DNA from 2 places in the Peribacillus sp. BM1 genome. Region 1 is predicted to be linked to the other one. Evidence: riboswitches for the same ligand, from Rfam matches in the RefSeq annotation. Region 1 holds a riboswitch; the other holds the start of a gene.
What was found. A riboswitch is a leader RNA that binds a small molecule or an ion and turns the genes downstream of it on or off. The one in region 1 is predicted to bind S-adenosylmethionine.
Positions count from the first base shown of each region.

Region 1 (4,211 bases):
AGAAATCGCTACATTTACAAAAAAGAAAAACCGCTTTAAAGAAGGAGATATTTTAAGGTACAGTTCGCAAACAGGAGAAAGCTTAGCGAGTCATCCTGATATCATCTCAAGTCAGTTGTTAGAAAAGCATGAACCTGATTTAGTTGAAGACAAGGAAAAACTAACTGAAGAGAAGCGGCTCTTAAAACAAGATTTATCAGGTTCATTTAGCAAGCGAGATACAGATCGATTAATTGAATTGGAAAAAACACTTGGCAAAGTTATAGAAAAATTTCGTCGTAAGGAAATGGAGCTTGTCAAAGAAGCTAAAATCGTTGGTAGCACACTGGCAAAAACAGCAAGCGACAGCACACTTTATGAACAGGAATATGATTTAGTCATTCTTGATGAAGCGAGTATGGCTTATGTCCCACAAGTTGCATTTGCTGCATCGTTAGGCAAGAATATCATTGTCTGTGGTGATTTTAAACAATTGCCGCCAATTGCTTCAGCTCGTGATGAATCAGTGAATAAATGGTTAAAAGAAGATATTTTTCATTGTTCAGGAGTTGCGAATGTAGTGAATGAAGGGAAGCTCCATCCACATTTGTTTCTGTTAAAAGAACAACGCAGAATGCATCCAGATATTTCGGCCTTCACGAATAAACATATTTATCATTCCCGAGTTTGTGATCATGAAAGTGTACAAGCAAGCCGTGCAAAAATTGCTAAGAGAAGACCATTTCCTAATCGTGCCTTAATGCTGTTAGAAACGAGTGGAACTGGTGAACATTGTATAGCGGAGCGAACATCGAAATCGAGGATGAATCTTTGGCAGCTGTTCTTGTCGTTCCAACTTCTTCATGAAGCGTATTCAAACGGTGCACGTTCCATCGGATATGTGACACCGTATCGAACTCAATCTCGTCTTATGGATCTATTATTACAAGAAGTATATGCGAAAGAGCTTGAACAAGCTGATATTATTGCAGCAACTGTTCATCGATTTCAGGGAAGTGAACGTGATGTAATGATATTTGACACAGTCGACAGTTATCCTGAAACACGTGCTGGGATGCTTTTGACTGGAAAGAATAGTGAGCGGCTCATTAATGTCGCAATTACGAGAACGAAAGGAAAATTCATCCAAGTAAGCGATACGGACTATATTCGAAAAAACGTTTATAAAGGTAAAACATTACGTAAGCTTGTGGATCATCAAACAACCTTTGGACATACAGTTGCAACCAGGGACATTGGCAAGTGGATTCAAAATCATCATCCTAAGCTTCAGTGGATGCATGCGCGTAAGTTGGATGCTCTAAGTGAGGATATTAAAAAAGCATGTCACTCAATTATCTTGTCTATACCTGATAAAGGAATAGTTACAGAAGATTGGTTGAATATGCTGAATTGTAAACAAAAACATGTTAAAATCACGCTTATTTCCATTCGTCCGCTTCCAGGTTTGGCCGTGCAAGAACAGATTGAAACAAATATTGCTTTTCCATTTGTCATCATTGATAAGCAATATCTCTGGCTAGGAATGCCGCTTGAAGCAGCAAGTAGACTTTCCCCACCTTATGTGGCTGCACGACTTGATTCAGTTGCGGTTGTTGAATATTTTCTTACACAACTACCTAGCGTAGAATAGAAGAAACTATAAGGGGCATATCTCAAAAGGTCTGACCTCGCACTCTAAATCAGTATGTAGTGTATCTATCACTTATCCTATACTGTATTTAGTTGTTGCGGGGTCAGACCTTTCTTTGAGGACATCCCCCTTCTTAATTATCCCAGTATTACAATGTGTGAATAAATATTATTCAAACAATTCCGATGAAAAATATATGATTTAATCTTGACAATCAGTTATTAGAATATTATGATAAAATTAACTTAATACTTCTTATCAAGAGAAGCCGAGGGAATGGCCCGATGAAGCTTCAGCAACCTCTACAACTAGTAGAAAGGTGCTAATTCCTGCAAGCATTGGCTTGTCAGATAAGGGTGACTACGCATAAAGTCCTCTTTCTATCAGGAAAGAGGACTTTATGCGTTTAATATAGATTAAACCCTTTGAATGTAGACCGTACAAAGGATCATAACTAATTTACTAAGAGAGAAGGTCAACAAATGCCCAATGTAGTGATTTTATCTGGAAGCCCTTCAGCAACATCTAGGACTGATGTAGTTTTAAAATTTGTTCAATCGTTGTTAGAAAAGGAGAATATAACGGTAAAGTATATTTCCGTTTTAGATATTTCTGCTGAGGATTTGCTTTATGCACGCTATAATAGCACTGGAATTAAACAAATAGCAAAATCAATCGAGGAAGCGGATGGGGTGATTATTGGTTCACCTGTGTACAAAGCTTCTTATACAGGTATTTTAAAATCTCTAATCGATTTATTACCAGAAAGTGCGTTTAAAGGAATTCCAGTGTTACCGCTAATGGTCGGTGGGAGTAAAGCGCATTTATTAGCAATCGATTTTGCCTTAAAACCGCTTATAACTACTTTAAAAGGAAGAGCCACTCAAGGGACTTATATTATAGATAATCAAATTGATAAAGAAAATAGTTTACAGCCTATTACTGATCAAGATATTCAAACTCGACTTAATAACAATTTAGAGGAGTTTCTCCAAACCATTAAACAAACTAAACCAATAATCGCTTAAGACTACATTTAGCACCAATTTACATCATTAAAAAACGAATGGGTGGTAATGATTATGACAAAAAAAAGAATTTATTTAAATGCATTTGATATGAACTGCGCAGGGCATCAATCCCCTGGGCTTTGGACACATCCAGACGATCAATCATCTACGTACAAAGATGCAGAATACTGGACGCATCTTGCAAAAGTACTGGAAAAAGGGAGATTCGATGCCATATTCCTTGCCGATGTCCTTGGAACATATGATGTATACCAAGGTTCTCGCGATGCAGCAGTTCGTCAGGGTGCTCAAGTTCCAGTCAATGATCCCGCATTTGTTGTTCCGATCATGGCGCAAGTTACAAAGCACTTAGGATTTGGCTTAACTGCGTCGACAAGCTATGAACATCCCTATCTATTTGCTCGACGAATTTCGACATTGGATCATTTAACAAAAGGGAGAATCGGTTGGAATATCGTAACATCTTATTTAAATAGTGCTGCACGCAATCTTGGCTTAGATCAACAAATTAATCATGATAATCGTTACGATATAGCTGATGAATACTTAGATGTTGTCTATAAACTATGGGAAGCTAGTTGGGAAGATGATGCAGTCGTAGTGGATAAGGAAAAAGGGATTTATGCAGATCCAGAAAAAGTTCATGATATCGATCATGATGGTGAATTTTATAAAGTTCCAGGAGCTCACCTATGTGAACCTTCACCACAACGTACTCCTGTAATATTCCAAGCTGGGGCATCACCAAAAGGAACGAAATTTGCAGCAAAGCATGCAGAACTTGTTTTCATTGGTTCAACATCGATGGAACGTACAAAAAACACTGTTACCTCTTTTAGAGAAGAGGCAGTGAAGGCAGGTCGGAAAGCAGATGAAATCAAGATTCTTACATTGATTACGCCAATTGTAGGTGCGACTCAAGAAGAGGCTGAAGCTAAATATTTGGATTATAAAAAGCATGCCAGTTATGAGGGATCACTTGCATTATTCGGTGGCTGGACTGGTGTGGATATGGAAGGGGTGGACCCTAAGGAAAAAATTCAATATGTAAAGAATGATGCCATCCAATCAACATTAAAATCGATGTCCGATTTTACTGTTGAAGAAGTCGCCGAATTTATTGGAGTAGGAGGCATGGGACCTGTTGTTGTTGGTTCGCCTGAACAAGTGGCAAATTCTTTAGAGGAATGGATCGATGTTACAGGAGTGGATGGTTTTAATATTGCTTATGCGGTTACACCTGGTACTTTTGAAGAATTTGTCGAATATGTGATTCCAATTTTACAAGAGCGAGGTTTAGTCAGAAAAGAATACGAAGAAGGAACCTTCCGAAACAACCTATTTGGCAGTGATTATTTGCCGGATCACCATCATGGAAGACAATATCGTAAAAGACTTTTTCCAGCAACTAGTCTGTAACTTGTTAACTAGATATATTGTTGTGGTATTATCGCCGATTCGTGCGAGTCTCTAAATCTAATTTTAGCTATATAATGATCGAATGATAGGCAATCAAATTATTGATTGTCTATTTTTGTGGAGAACAC
Region 1 is NZ_CM155259.1:3,264,996-3,269,206, reverse strand. Features, by position in the region: gene AC1MGI_RS15790 (AAA domain-containing protein) at 1-1,633, shown strand, start outside; SAM riboswitch class I at 1,886-1,990, shown strand; gene ssuE (NADPH-dependent FMN reductase) at 2,116-2,661, shown strand; gene AC1MGI_RS15780 (LLM class flavin-dependent oxidoreductase) at 2,716-4,083, shown strand.

Region 2 (4,211 bases), 1.1 Mb from region 1:
CCTTGTTCAACTAAACTGCTGCGTTAGTTTAAGAAGAATAAGCTACCCAAGGCAGCCTATCCATTTTATTACAAAGCAACAGTATGGTGTATGCAGCATTTTAATAAAGTTTAATTAAAATAAAATCACAAACCCTGATTTATCAGCAAACACAAAAAACTCCATTTTGAACAAAAATTGATCAAAATGGAGTTAATCTTTCTAACCAAGTATAAGATTTTTATAAAAAGGTTTGATCATATTCTACTTGTGTTGCTCAACAATCTCGCCTGATTGTGGAAGAATATAAGTACATATTTTGTTAGACTAATGCTCCCCTTTAGCTTAATAAGAATTAAACAACCTTATTATTTTTTAGAGGACTTTATCATCAATTAACAGTAAGGATAACTTAAAGTTTCTACCCCCATCTTTTCTAGGTTTTAGGTTTAAGATCTTTCCTTTTTAGAAATTTAGACATCTGTGGACTTTTGCTGAGTGAAGAAAAATATGAAAATGATAATGGGGAGCGCTATTAAAAATGTATTGTTTCTAGAAGTTTTTACTGTAGGAATATCTGTTAATGACATTTTACTCATTCCCTTTTATATTAGTTAATAATTCTGGTGGAACGATATAATGCTGCGTTACTATTTTATTAAAAAAGTTATAATCTTCAATTGGCAGTGCTGGAAGAACTTCAGGATAACCGAAAATAGGACCTGAAACATTAATTGAAAAATCACCAGACGAAACAAATGTGCCAGTCACGTGTATTACATCATTGATTAATAATATAGCTATAATGATGTCCAGTATATCGATAAAAAGGTTTCCTTCTTGCGAGTGGTCCTTCCCTTCTAAACGATGCCCTCCAAAAAGAGGACCACCTAACGAGAGACTAAATCTGCCTGGTCTTACAAACACGCCAATGATTGTGATTTGCCCGGTTAATAATAGGATTGCTGAAGTAATTTCGATACTACGTTGAAAGGAGTGAATTACTTTTTTATTTGTATCAAACTCACAGGTCTCATTCAATATCCTCACTCCCTATGTAGGCATTATATTCAGATAAACTAACAAACGTCACTTAATTGATTTTTTATATTGTTTATTACTGAACGTATTGATTCTTCAATTTCTTTATATCAATTAACATATTTAATACCTCCGTAATTAAGTCCTTCCATTTTGAATTGTAAAAATAATGATATGCTTTTAATTGACAATAAATGAAAAGTATAGTAAATTCATAATTAACTTAATAATCAATTTTTCTTATCAAGAGAGGTCGAGGGACTGGCCCTGTGACGCCTCAGCAACCAGCAATCGTAAAATATTGCCAAGGTGCTAATTCCATCAAGCTATTTGGCTTGGTAGATAAGAAGAGACTGCATACTTATGCGATTCTAAAGTCTTCTTCTTATAGAAGACTTTTTTCTATGGAAAAGGGGCGGGGCTTTGCAAAATCAGCTATGCACCGCCACCTTCATAAGGTGATACAATTTTTAGAACCTGAACTTTTTTCATCGCCTGATTTTTAGAGCAGACGCTCATTGATGTTTTTATATTCTAAAAAAGGGAGCCGTGAACGATAGTGAAAATTGATACACAACTAGCTCAATTAGGGAATCGAAGTGAATCTGCAACTGGTGCAATAAGTCCTCCTGTATATTTCTCAACTGCTTATCGCCATGATGGAATTGGTCAATCAACTGGATATGATTATTCTCGGTCAGGAAACCCAACTCGAAAGCTGCTTGAACAAGCGATAGCTAAACTTGAAGGTGGCGATCAAGGTTTTGCTTGTAGTTCTGGAATGGCTGCCATTTTCACAGTCCTTTCCCTTTTCCAATCTGGAGATGAATGGATTGTCAGCCGTGATTTATACGGCGGTACTTACCGTTTGCTCGAGAAAGATTTTAAAAAATGGGGGTTAACATGTACATATGTTGATACAAGTAATGTAAAAGAGATTGAAAACAGTATTACCCCTCAAACAAAAGCGATTTTTCTAGAAACACCTACAAACCCGCTTATGCAGGAAACGGATATTGATGCGGTGTCAGCCATAGCCAAACAATACGGAGTCCTATTAATCGTCGATAATACGTTCTATACGCCTCTTCTTCAAAAACCGATTGTAAGCGGCGCCGATATTGTGATTCATAGTGCGACGAAGTATTTAGGCGGACATAATGATGTGCTTGCTGGACTCATTATATCAAAAGGGAAAGATCTGTCTGAAGCTCTAGCACATCACCATAATAGTGCAGGTGCGGTACTAAGTCCATTCGATTCATGGTTGTTAATGCGTGGAATGAAGACACTTGCTTTACGAATGGAAAGACATCAAGAAAACGCACGGAAACTTGCAGATTATCTTTCTAGCCATGAATCCATTACAGATGTTCTCTATCCGGGAAAAGGCGGAATGCTTTCTTTCCGATTAAGCGATGAACAATATGTAAATTCATTTTTACAAGGCTTAAACCTTGTCTCATTTGCTGAAAGTCTTGGCGGGACCGAAAGCTTTATTACCTACCCTGCCACACAAACACATGGAGATATCCCTGAAGAAATAAGAATCGCAAACGGTATTTGTAATCGGCTGCTCCGATTCTCTGTAGGAATTGAAGCAGCCGAAGATATCATCCAAGACCTAGAACAAGCATTTGCTAAAATGAAAAAGGAGGTATCAGCATGACAGCAGATCATTTCAGCTTTGAAACATTGCTTCTTCATAATAACTATAAATATGATTCAACAAACGGGGCAGTAAGCGTGCCGATTCAACATGCTTCCACTTTCCATCAATTTGATTGTGACCAGTTTGGGAAATATGATTACAGCAGAAGCGCGAATCCAACTCGCGAAGCGTTGGAAGAGATTATTGCTGGACTTGAAGATGGTACAAATGGATTTGCCTTCGCATCAGGAATGGCGGCAATTTCTACTGCCTTCATGCTCCTGTCAGCGGGTGATCATGTGATTGTATCTGAAGACGTATATGGTGGAACATTTCGGATGGTCACACAAGTACTTTCCCGCTTCAATATTGAACATAGCTTTGTTGATATGACGGACTTAGAAAGTGTGAAGTCAGCCATTCAACCTAATACGAAAGCCATTTATATAGAAACACCTTCTAACCCTCTTTTGAAGGTGTCTGATATTCATGGAATCTGTTGTATTGCAAAAGAAATTGGTGCGTTAACATATGTTGATAATACATTTTTAACACCAGCACTACAAAAGCCACTAACATTGGGAGCAGATATTGTCCTTCATAGCGCGACTAAATTCCTATCCGGACATAGCGATGTCGTGGCCGGTCTTGCCGTCGTACGTGATCCAGAATTAGCAAAAAAACTTGGATTTCTGCAAAATTCATTCGGAGCCGTTCTCGGTGTTCAGGATGCATGGCTTGTGATGCGCGGCCTGAAAACATTGCATGTCCGAATGGAGCATTCTGTACAATCTGCTCAAAAAATCGCGGCATTCTTGGAATCACATCCACTTGTAAAAAAAGTTCATTATCCAGGACTTAACAGCCATCCACAATTTGCTTTGCAACAGCAACAAGCGAAGTCAGCTGGCGCAGTATTTTCTTTTGAATTAGAAAATGAAGATGTCCTACGCTCCTTTGTTTCTAACGTTACTCTACCAGTTTTTGCTGTAAGCCTTGGTGCTGTCGAAACGATTTTATCTTATCCAGCGAAGATGTCACATGCAGCAATGCCTGATGAAGAACGTGAAAAACGTGGCATCACAAAAAGCCTGCTTCGTCTATCAGCAGGCCTTGAAAACCCAGATGATTTGATTAAAGATTTCACAAAAGCCTTGGAAAAAAGTAAACTAGTGCTTACTGTTTAACATGATTAAAACGCAAAGGTTCTGACTCCCACAGCTACTATAGATTGTTTATTTCACGTGTAAATGACACAATAAACGGTGTATAGAGTGTGGAGTCAGACTCTTTTTCAAACAACCTCATTTTTAATCCTTTATTCCCTTAAATCGCAATAAGTCTCCAAATATTATCTCATCTGACAATCCTAATTCATCATGAACAGTTTTTTGATATGGTTCACATGCAGCATTATCTAACTGTTCCCCCGATGATTTATTAAAACAAACCCCATCTTGGAAAATATACGTATCATTCACGAAACCACCATCTCTAAAAATCACGGGATGGCTTGCTTTCCTTGTGAATAAGTTGTGAC
Region 2 is NZ_CM155259.1:2,124,202-2,128,412, reverse strand. Features, by position in the region: gene AC1MGI_RS10260 (hypothetical protein) at 571-1,029, opposite strand; SAM riboswitch class I at 1,258-1,369, shown strand; gene AC1MGI_RS10255 (methionine biosynthesis PLP-dependent protein) at 1,577-2,689, shown strand; gene metC (cystathionine beta-lyase) at 2,686-3,858, shown strand; gene AC1MGI_RS10245 (LTA synthase family protein) at 3,982-4,211, opposite strand, start outside.
Region 2: another riboswitch for S-adenosylmethionine. It lies ahead of AC1MGI_RS10255 (methionine biosynthesis PLP-dependent protein); the one in region 1 lies ahead of ssuE (NADPH-dependent FMN reductase).